Regions from separate parts of the Siccibacter colletis genome, predicted to be linked through region 2. Evidence: predicted binding sites of a transcription regulator. Region 2 holds the regulator's gene; the other holds the start of a gene.

Region 1 (4,214 bases), 870 kb from region 2:
AGCGCTTCGCTGAAGACGCCGCCCTGCTGGCGAAAGTGCGCGACTACCTGTGGAAGAATGCCCATCTGGTCGCCACGGTGGTAACCGGCAAAGAGGAAGCGGGCGCGAAGTTCCGCGACTATTTTGACCATCACGAACCGATCGCGACCGTGCCCTCACACCGCGCGCTGGCGATGTTCCGCGGTCGCAACGAAGGTGTACTGCAGCTGGCGCTCAACGCTGACCCGCAGTTTGACGAGCCGCCGCGCGAAAGCCACTGCGAGCAGATCATCATCGACCACCTCGGCCTGCGCCTGAACAATGCCCCGGCGGACAGCTGGCGTAAAGGCGTGGTGAGCTGGACCTGGCGTATCAAGGTGCTGATGCATCTTGAAACCGAGCTGATGGGCACCGTGCGCGAGCGCGCCGAAGACGAAGCGATTAACGTCTTCGCCCGTAACCTGCACGACCTGCTGATGGCCGCCCCGGCGGGCCTGCGCGCGACGATGGGCCTCGATCCAGGCCTGCGTACCGGCGTGAAAGTGGCCGTGGTAGACGGCACCGGCAAACTGGTGGCGACCGATACCATCTATCCTCACACCGGCCAGGCAGCAAAAGCGGCGGTTGCCGTTGCCGCGCTGTGTGAGAAACATAACGTAGAGCTGGTTGCCATCGGTAACGGCACCGCGTCTCGGGAAACGGAACGTTTCTTCCTCGACGTGCAAAAACAGTTCCCGAAAGTGACGGCCCAGAAGGTGATCGTCAGCGAAGCCGGAGCATCGGTTTACTCCGCCTCCGAACTGGCGGCGCAGGAGTTTCCGGATCTCGACGTCTCAATCCGCGGCGCAGTTTCCATTGCCCGCCGCTTGCAGGATCCGCTCGCCGAGCTGGTGAAGATCGACCCGAAATCCATTGGTGTCGGCCAGTATCAGCACGATGTCAGCCAGTCGCAGCTGGCGCGCAAGCTGGATGCGGTGGTGGAAGACTGCGTGAACGCCGTCGGCGTCGATCTGAACACTGCCTCCGTGCCGCTGCTGACCCGCGTGGCGGGCCTGACGCGCATGATGGCGCAGAACATCGTCTCCTGGCGTGATGACAACGGTCAGTTCCAGAATCGCCAGCAGCTGCTGAAAGTGAGCCGCCTCGGGCCGAAAGCCTTTGAGCAGTGCGCGGGCTTCCTGCGCATCAACCACGGCGATAACCCGCTCGATGCCTCCACGGTGCACCCGGAAGCCTATCCGGTGGTGGAGCGTATTCTGGCTGCCACCCAGCAGTCGCTGCGCGATCTGATGGGCAACGGCAGCGCGCTGCGCAACCTGAAAGCCGTCGATTTTACCGACGAGCAGTTCGGGGTGCCGACCGTGAGCGACATCATTAAAGAGCTGGAAAAACCGGGCCGTGACCCGCGTCCGGAATTCAAAACCGCCACCTTCGCCGAAGGCGTGGAAACGCTCAACGACCTGCAACCGGGCATGGTGCTGGAAGGCGCGGTCACCAACGTCACCAACTTTGGTGCGTTTGTTGATATCGGTGTGCATCAGGACGGGCTGGTACACATCTCCTCGCTCTCGGATAAGTTCATCGACGATCCGCATAAAGTGGTGAAAGCGGGCGATATCGTGAAGGTGAAAGTGCTGGAAGTGGATATGGCGCGCAAACGTATCGCACTGACCATGCGCCTTGATGAGCAGCCGGGCGAAACCAGTGCCCGTCGCGGCGGCGGCAAACCGGAACAGAACAAGCGTCCGGCCGCGCAGCCGAAACCGCGCGGGCGCGAGGCACAGCCTGCCGGCAATAGCGCCATGATGGACGCGCTGGCAGCAGCAATGGGTAAAAAACGCTGACCCCTGCTCCCCTCCGCCTTGCGGAGGGGATTTCTCGCCATAGAAAATACACCTGGCGGTTATATTATTTCGCAGTAATAAAATCACTGTTATGCATTGCCGTTAATAACAACTGGCACAACATAATTACCAGACATCGCAGTTATTAATATTTAAATAACAATTAACACAGCAAATAAATATTGATGTGGATTAGATTTCATTTCCCGGTTACAAACGGTGAAATTGCGCCATATCAATTACCAGAGCAACAATTGTGAAAACTATATTTGCTCACATTTCCTGCATTGCAGATAAAAAGCGTTCTCATTATCATTGCATCCAGTTCTTCTCTCTCTCCGTCAGCAGGCGTGATGCGCCCCGGCACGCGCCAGAACAGATAAAGCAGGCACTATGTCATACACACCAGGCAGCTCATGGAAAATAACGGGCTTTTCCTCCGCTATTAGCCCGGCGTATCGTCAGAAGCTATTATCGCTCGGCATGTTGCCCGGCGCGTTATTTAATGTCGTGCGCGTCGCCCCCTTTGGCGATCCGATTCATATCGAGACGCGACGCGTTAATCTGGTATTACGCAAAAAAGACCTCGCATTATTAAACGTGGAAGCCAGCGGCTAAATTCGGCTTTTCAGAGTGCACCATCATGAAAAATATTACTATCGGCCTTATCGGTAATCCTAACGCCGGGAAAACGACGCTGTTTAATCAGCTCACCGGCGCACGCCAGCGCGTGGGTAACTGGGCAGGCGTCACCGTCGAGCGCAAAGAGGGCAACTTCACGACTACCGATTGCGCGGTGCGGCTGGTGGATTTGCCCGGCACCTACTCCCTGACCACCATCTCGTCCCAGACCTCACTCGATGAGCAGATTGCCTGCCACTACATTCTGAGCGGTGAGGCAGACATGCTGATTAACGTGGTGGACGCCGCCAACCTTGAGCGCAACCTTTACCTGACGCTGCAACTGCTGGAGCTGGGCATTCCCTGCGTGGTGGCGCTCAACATGCTGGATATCGCCGAAAAGCAGGGCATTCGCATCGATACGGAGGCGCTCTCCGCACGGCTGGGCTGTCCGGTAGTGCCGCTGGTGTCAACGCGCGGTCGGGGTATTCAGGCGCTGAAGCTGGCGATTGACCGTCATACCGGAAACACCCCGACCGAACGCGTGCACTATGCCGCGCCACTTCTGCGCGAAGCCGCGCAGCTGGCGGCAGCGATGCCTGCCACATTGAGCGAGGAACAGCGGCGCTGGCTGGCGATTCAGATGCTGGAAGGCGATATCTACAGCCATGCCCGATCAGGCGACACTACAGATGCGCTGGCTGCCGCCCGGAACCGGCTGGAACATGAGATGGACGATCCGGCGCTGCACATTGCCGACGCGCGATACCAGAGCATCGCCACTATCTGCGAGGCGGTTAGCAACAGCCTTACCGCCGAACCGCACCGCCTGACGGCCGCGCTCGACCGCGTGATCCTCAACCGCGTGCTCGGCCTGCCGATCTTCCTGTTGGTGATGTACCTGATGTTCCTGCTGGCCATCAATATTGGCGGCGCGCTGCAACCGCTGTTTGATGGCGGTTCGGTGGCACTGTTTATTCATGGTCTGCAGTGGCTGGGCGCCACGCTGCACTTCCCCGCCTGGCTGACGATTTTCCTCGCTCAGGGGATTGGCGGCGGCATCAACACCGTGCTGCCACTGGTGCCGCAGATAGGGATGATGTACCTGTTTCTGTCGTTTCTTGAAGACTCCGGCTACATGGCGCGCGCCGCGTTTGTGATGGACCGTCTGATGCAGTCTCTCGGCCTGCCGGGGAAATCCTTCGTGCCGCTGATTGTGGGCTTCGGCTGCAACGTGCCGTCGGTGATGGGCGCGCGTACTCTGGATGCACCGCGCGAGCGGCTGATGACCATTATGATGGCACCGTTTATGTCCTGCGGCGCGCGGCTGGCGATTTTCGCCGTCTTCGCCTCGGCCTTTTTCGGACAGCGCGGCGCGCTGGCGGTGTTCTCGCTCTATCTGCTGGGCATCGTGATGGCAATCCTCACCGGCCTGATGCTTAAATTCACGCTGATGCGCGGAGACGCGACGCCGTTCGTGATGGAGCTGCCGGTGTACCACGTGCCGCATCTTAAAAGCCTGCTGCTGCAAACCTGGCAGCGTCTGAAAGGCTTCGTGCTGCGCGCCGGGAAAGTCATCGTGGTGGTGAGCGTGTTTATCGGTGCGCTGAACAGTTTTTCGTTTAGCGGCCAGCCGGTGAACAGCATCAACGACTCGGCGCTGGCATCGGTCAGTAAAGTGCTGACGCCGCTGCTCAACCCGATCGGTGTGTCGCAGGATAACTGGCAGGCCACGGTGGGCCTGTTTACCGGTGCGATGGCGAAAGAAGT
Region 2 (4,214 bases):
GGTGGCGGATCACGATGTGCTGTCGGTAGATATGCGAAATCATGGCCTTTCTCCGCGTGCAGACGAGATGACCTACCCGGCGATGGCGCAGGATCTGGTCGATACCCTGGACGAACAGGGGCTGGATAAGGTGACGCTGATTGGCCATTCGATGGGCGGCAAAGCGGTAATGGCCGTCAGCGCCCTCGCGCCGGAGCGCATTGCGAATCTGGTGGCGATCGACATCGCGCCGGTCAGCTACGACGTGCGCCGTCACGACGAGATTTTCGCGGCGATCAATGCGGTCACCGACGCCGGTGCGACCAGCCGAACGGCGGCAGCAGACGTGATGCGCACGCACATCGCCGAAGAGGGCGTGATCCAGTTTCTGCTGAAGTCGTTCGCCAACGGTGAATGGCGCTTCAACGTCCCTGCCCTGTGGGATCAGTATCATCACATCATCGGCTGGGAAGCTGTGCCGGCCTGGCCGCACCCGGCGCTGTTTATCCGCGGCGGAAATTCGCCTTACGTGACCGAGAGCCATCGCGAGGCGCTGCTGGCGCAGTTCCCCCAGGCGCGGGCGCACGTCATCGCCGGGGCGGGTCACTGGGTGCACGCCGAGAAGCCGCAGGCGGTGCTGCGCGCCATTCGCCGCTTCCTGAATGTTGAATTATCTGACTAAAAACAGACCGACCAGCCACTCCGGGGCGTTAACGCGTTGGCGCGCGCTACGCCCTCATGTATGATGGCGCGCTGTTAATACGCCCCGACGCACCCGGGCAGCCTGTTTCTCCTGTCTCAAATTTCTATCATGGCAAAAGAACAAACCGATCGTACGACACTTGATCTGTTCGCGCACGAGCGTCGCCCCGGTCGCCCGAAGACGAACCCCCTGACGCGTGATGAGCAGCTGCGCATCAATAAACGCAACCAGCTGAAGCGCGACAAAGTTCGCGGGCTTAAGCGCGTCGAGCTGAAACTCAACGAAGAGGCGGTAGACGCCCTCAATCAACTGGCCCAGGCGCGCGACATCAGCCGTAGCGAGCTTATCGAAGAGATGCTGCTCGCCCAGCTCAATACCCTCAAACCTTAACAACGCCCCGGCGAAAAAAGCATCGTCATGTTGCAGTCTGTGCACACCGGTATGATAGCGGTTTCCGCACTCTTCTCTGTTCTGCTATGATTGCCGTTATCTGTGGGCATTTTGCCGCTACCATACTATTTAGTTTCAAGAGGTTATTTAACTCATGGCAATCGTAGGCATTTTCTTCGGCAGCGACACCGGCAATACCGAAAATATCGCAAAAACCATTCAAAAACAGATTGGTAAAGATGTTGCTGAGGTGCATGACATTGCTAAAAGCAGCAAAGAAGATCTGGAAGCGTTCGACATCCTGCTGCTGGGCATTCCGACCTGGTACTACGGCGAAGCGCAGTGCGACTGGGATGATTTCTTCCCGACGCTTGAAGAAGTCGACTTCAACGGCAAGCTGGTAGCGCTGTTTGGCTGCGGCGACCAGGAAGATTATGCGGAATACTTCTGCGATGCGCTGGGCACCATCCGCGACATCATCGAACCGCGTGGCGCAACCATCGTCGGCCACTGGCCAACGGCGGGTTACCACTTTGAAGCGTCCAAAGGACTGGCAGATGACGATCACTTTGTTGGCCTCGCCATTGATGAAGATCGCCAGCCTGAACTGACCGCTGAGCGCGTCGAGAAATGGGTTAAACAGGTTTCTGAGGAACTGCATCTGCAGGACATCATCAACGCCTGATTTTTGAACGGCGTAAATCGCTGATTTGCGCCGTTTTGATAGATAAAACCAATAAAAATAATTGCTACAAGTTTGTAACTTTCCCATTCAACTCTGTACAATGTCCTCCTGGTTAACCGAGTGAAACCCCTATTAATTGTGGCGCCATTCCGGTTTTTAAGCACACTTTCGGATTGGTACTTGCGATTTTCATTTAACTCAGGCAGTTCTATAATGAGTCGCATTCAACACAAGATATCCGGTTATTCTGCTTCGTTTACCGGAGCGAATCGCAAAGCAACAGGACAGATTCCGCATGACTGACAACAATACCGCATTAAAGAAGGCTGGCCTGAAAGTCACGCTTCCTCGATTAAAAATCCTCGAAGTGTTACAGGGTCCAGATAACCATCATGTCAGCGCGGAAGAACTTTATAAGCGTCTGATCGACATGGGCGAAGAAATTGGTCTGGCGACCGTCTATCGCGTACTGAACCAGTTCGACGACGCCGGCATCGTAACGCGCCACAACTTCGAAGGCGGCAAGTCCGTATTCGAACTGACGCAGCAGCATCACCACGATCACCTGATCTGCCTCGACTGCGGCAAGGTTATCGAATTCAGCGATGACTCTATCGAGCAGCGCCAGCGTGAAATCGCCACCCGTCACGGCATTCGCCTGACCAACCACAGTCTCTACCTCTACGGCCACTGCGCCGAAGGCGACTGCCGCGAAGAAGATAACGCGCACGAAATCAGCGAAAAATAAGTCGCAACGAGAAAACCGGCAGATGCCGGTTTTTTTATGCCTGACGCTAAAAAAGCCAGCCCGCAGGCTGGCCTGTGGCAGATAACGCTTAGCCTTTAACGCTGTCGACGCGGCTGAAACGCTTGCCGTCCGCGCTGACGCTCCGCACCTGCACTTCCCCGCTCACCGCCGGACGCTGCTTATCATCATAGCGCTGCCAGGTTTTACCGGTGTCGAGCGAGTACTCCAGCGTCACGCCGGGCAGGCTGACGTTGGCGTCCAGCACGCCGTTAACGATACGCGCTCCCGGTACCGGCAGGCGGTACTGCACGCCCGCTTTATCGAGCTTCGCCAGCTCGCGGCTGCCCACCAGACTGGCAAATCGCACCCAGTCATTGTGCAGCGCTTTTACATCCACCTGATGCGTCTCGCCGCCCTTATACTCACGCCCCTGCTGATAGTCCTGCTCCCAGCTGGCGCGATGCCAGGCACGTTCTGCCACCGCGATCAGACGGGGATAGATCATGTACTCCATCTGCTGGTCGGTGCGCACCACTTCGCTCCACAGCTGCGCAGAGAGGCCATACGCGCCAGGCCAGGGTTTATCGGATTTCGCCGTGAACGCATTGCCGTCGCGATCCACAGAGGTTTCCGCGTTTTGCGGCAGGTTGTCCGGGGCGAAACTGAAGATTTTACGTTCATCGCTGAAACGCGTGCCCCAGTAATAGCCGCTCTCCTGCGGATGCACCTCATTCGGGAAATCAAGGTAGACGTAATCCGGATTAGAAATCACCACCCGGAAGCCTTTGTTCGCCCAGACGCTGGCGCTGTCGAAGCCGCCCCAGTAGAGCGTATCCCAGAAGTTAACGTTCACCGCTTTGGTGGCGAAAGCGCTGGCATCTCTGGCGTCTTTCAACCCATCCTGCCAGGCCTGCATCGCCTCAATACCGTGGGCATTAACCAGCTTGCTCACCTCGACGCCAAAATAGCTGGAGAGATGATCCACATCGGCCACGTTGCCGGCTTTCACCATCGCCTGACAGGCGGCAGATTTCGCCCAGGGTTTGTCCTGTTTGCTCTGGTCGATAATGCCCTTGCCGGCTTCCGGCTTCGCCTGGTCGGTGTAACCGGTACCGAGGTAGATATTTTTCGCTTCGTCGCCGCCGAAATGCCAGGTGGTTAGCGGCTGACCTGCCTCGCGGTGCATCTGCTGCATTTCGCCGATCACCTTATCGACGAAGCGGCGCGACGCATCGAGGCACGGATTGAGATACCCGGTGCGGTTGTAGTACTGCACGCCGGTGGTGTTGGAGGTGTCGGTGGGATCGAGCAGGCGGAATTCACTGGCCGCTTTTTCATCCCCTGCCTTCATCAACCGATCGTAGCGCGCTTCCATCGCGATAGTCGCCGCGCGTGCATGGGCTGGCATATCGATCTCCGGGATCACCTCAATGTGACGCGCGGCGGCGAATTTCACGATCTCTATGTAGTCCGCTCGGGTAAAGAACCCGCTGCCGTTGTTATTGCTGTCGGGGCCGGAGCCAAGCTGCGGCAGCAGACAGGTTTTCTCACTCGGATCGTGACAGCGCTTGCTGCCGATGTCGGTCAGTTCCGGCAGGCCGGGGATCTCAATGCGCCAGCCTTCATCATCGCTAAGGTGGAAGTGGAATTTATTCAGCTTGTACGCCGCCATCTGGTCGAGCAGGCGCAGTACCGCCGCTTTCGTGTGG

The links. Region 2 encodes Fur, which represses iron uptake genes when iron is present. Its sites were predicted from a motif close to ATAATAATGAGAACNACTATCAA; they were not measured.
Region 1: a site for Fur is predicted at 2,117-2,139, ahead of feoA (ferrous iron transporter A). Genes of this name have one in related genera too.

Annotation. Positions count from the first base shown of each region.
Region 1 is NZ_CP074352.1:288,483-292,696, reverse strand. It holds gene KFZ77_RS01370 (Tex family protein) at 1-1,823, shown strand, start outside; gene feoA (ferrous iron transporter A) at 2,217-2,441, shown strand; gene feoB (Fe(2+) transporter permease subunit FeoB) at 2,467-4,214, shown strand, end outside.
Region 2 is NZ_CP074352.1:1,154,707-1,158,920, reverse strand. It holds gene ybfF (esterase) at 1-661, shown strand, start outside; gene ybfE (LexA regulated protein) at 791-1,072, shown strand; gene fldA (flavodoxin FldA) at 1,227-1,757, shown strand; gene fur (ferric iron uptake transcriptional regulator) at 2,053-2,505, shown strand; gene KFZ77_RS05555 (beta-N-acetylhexosaminidase) at 2,594-4,214, opposite strand, start outside.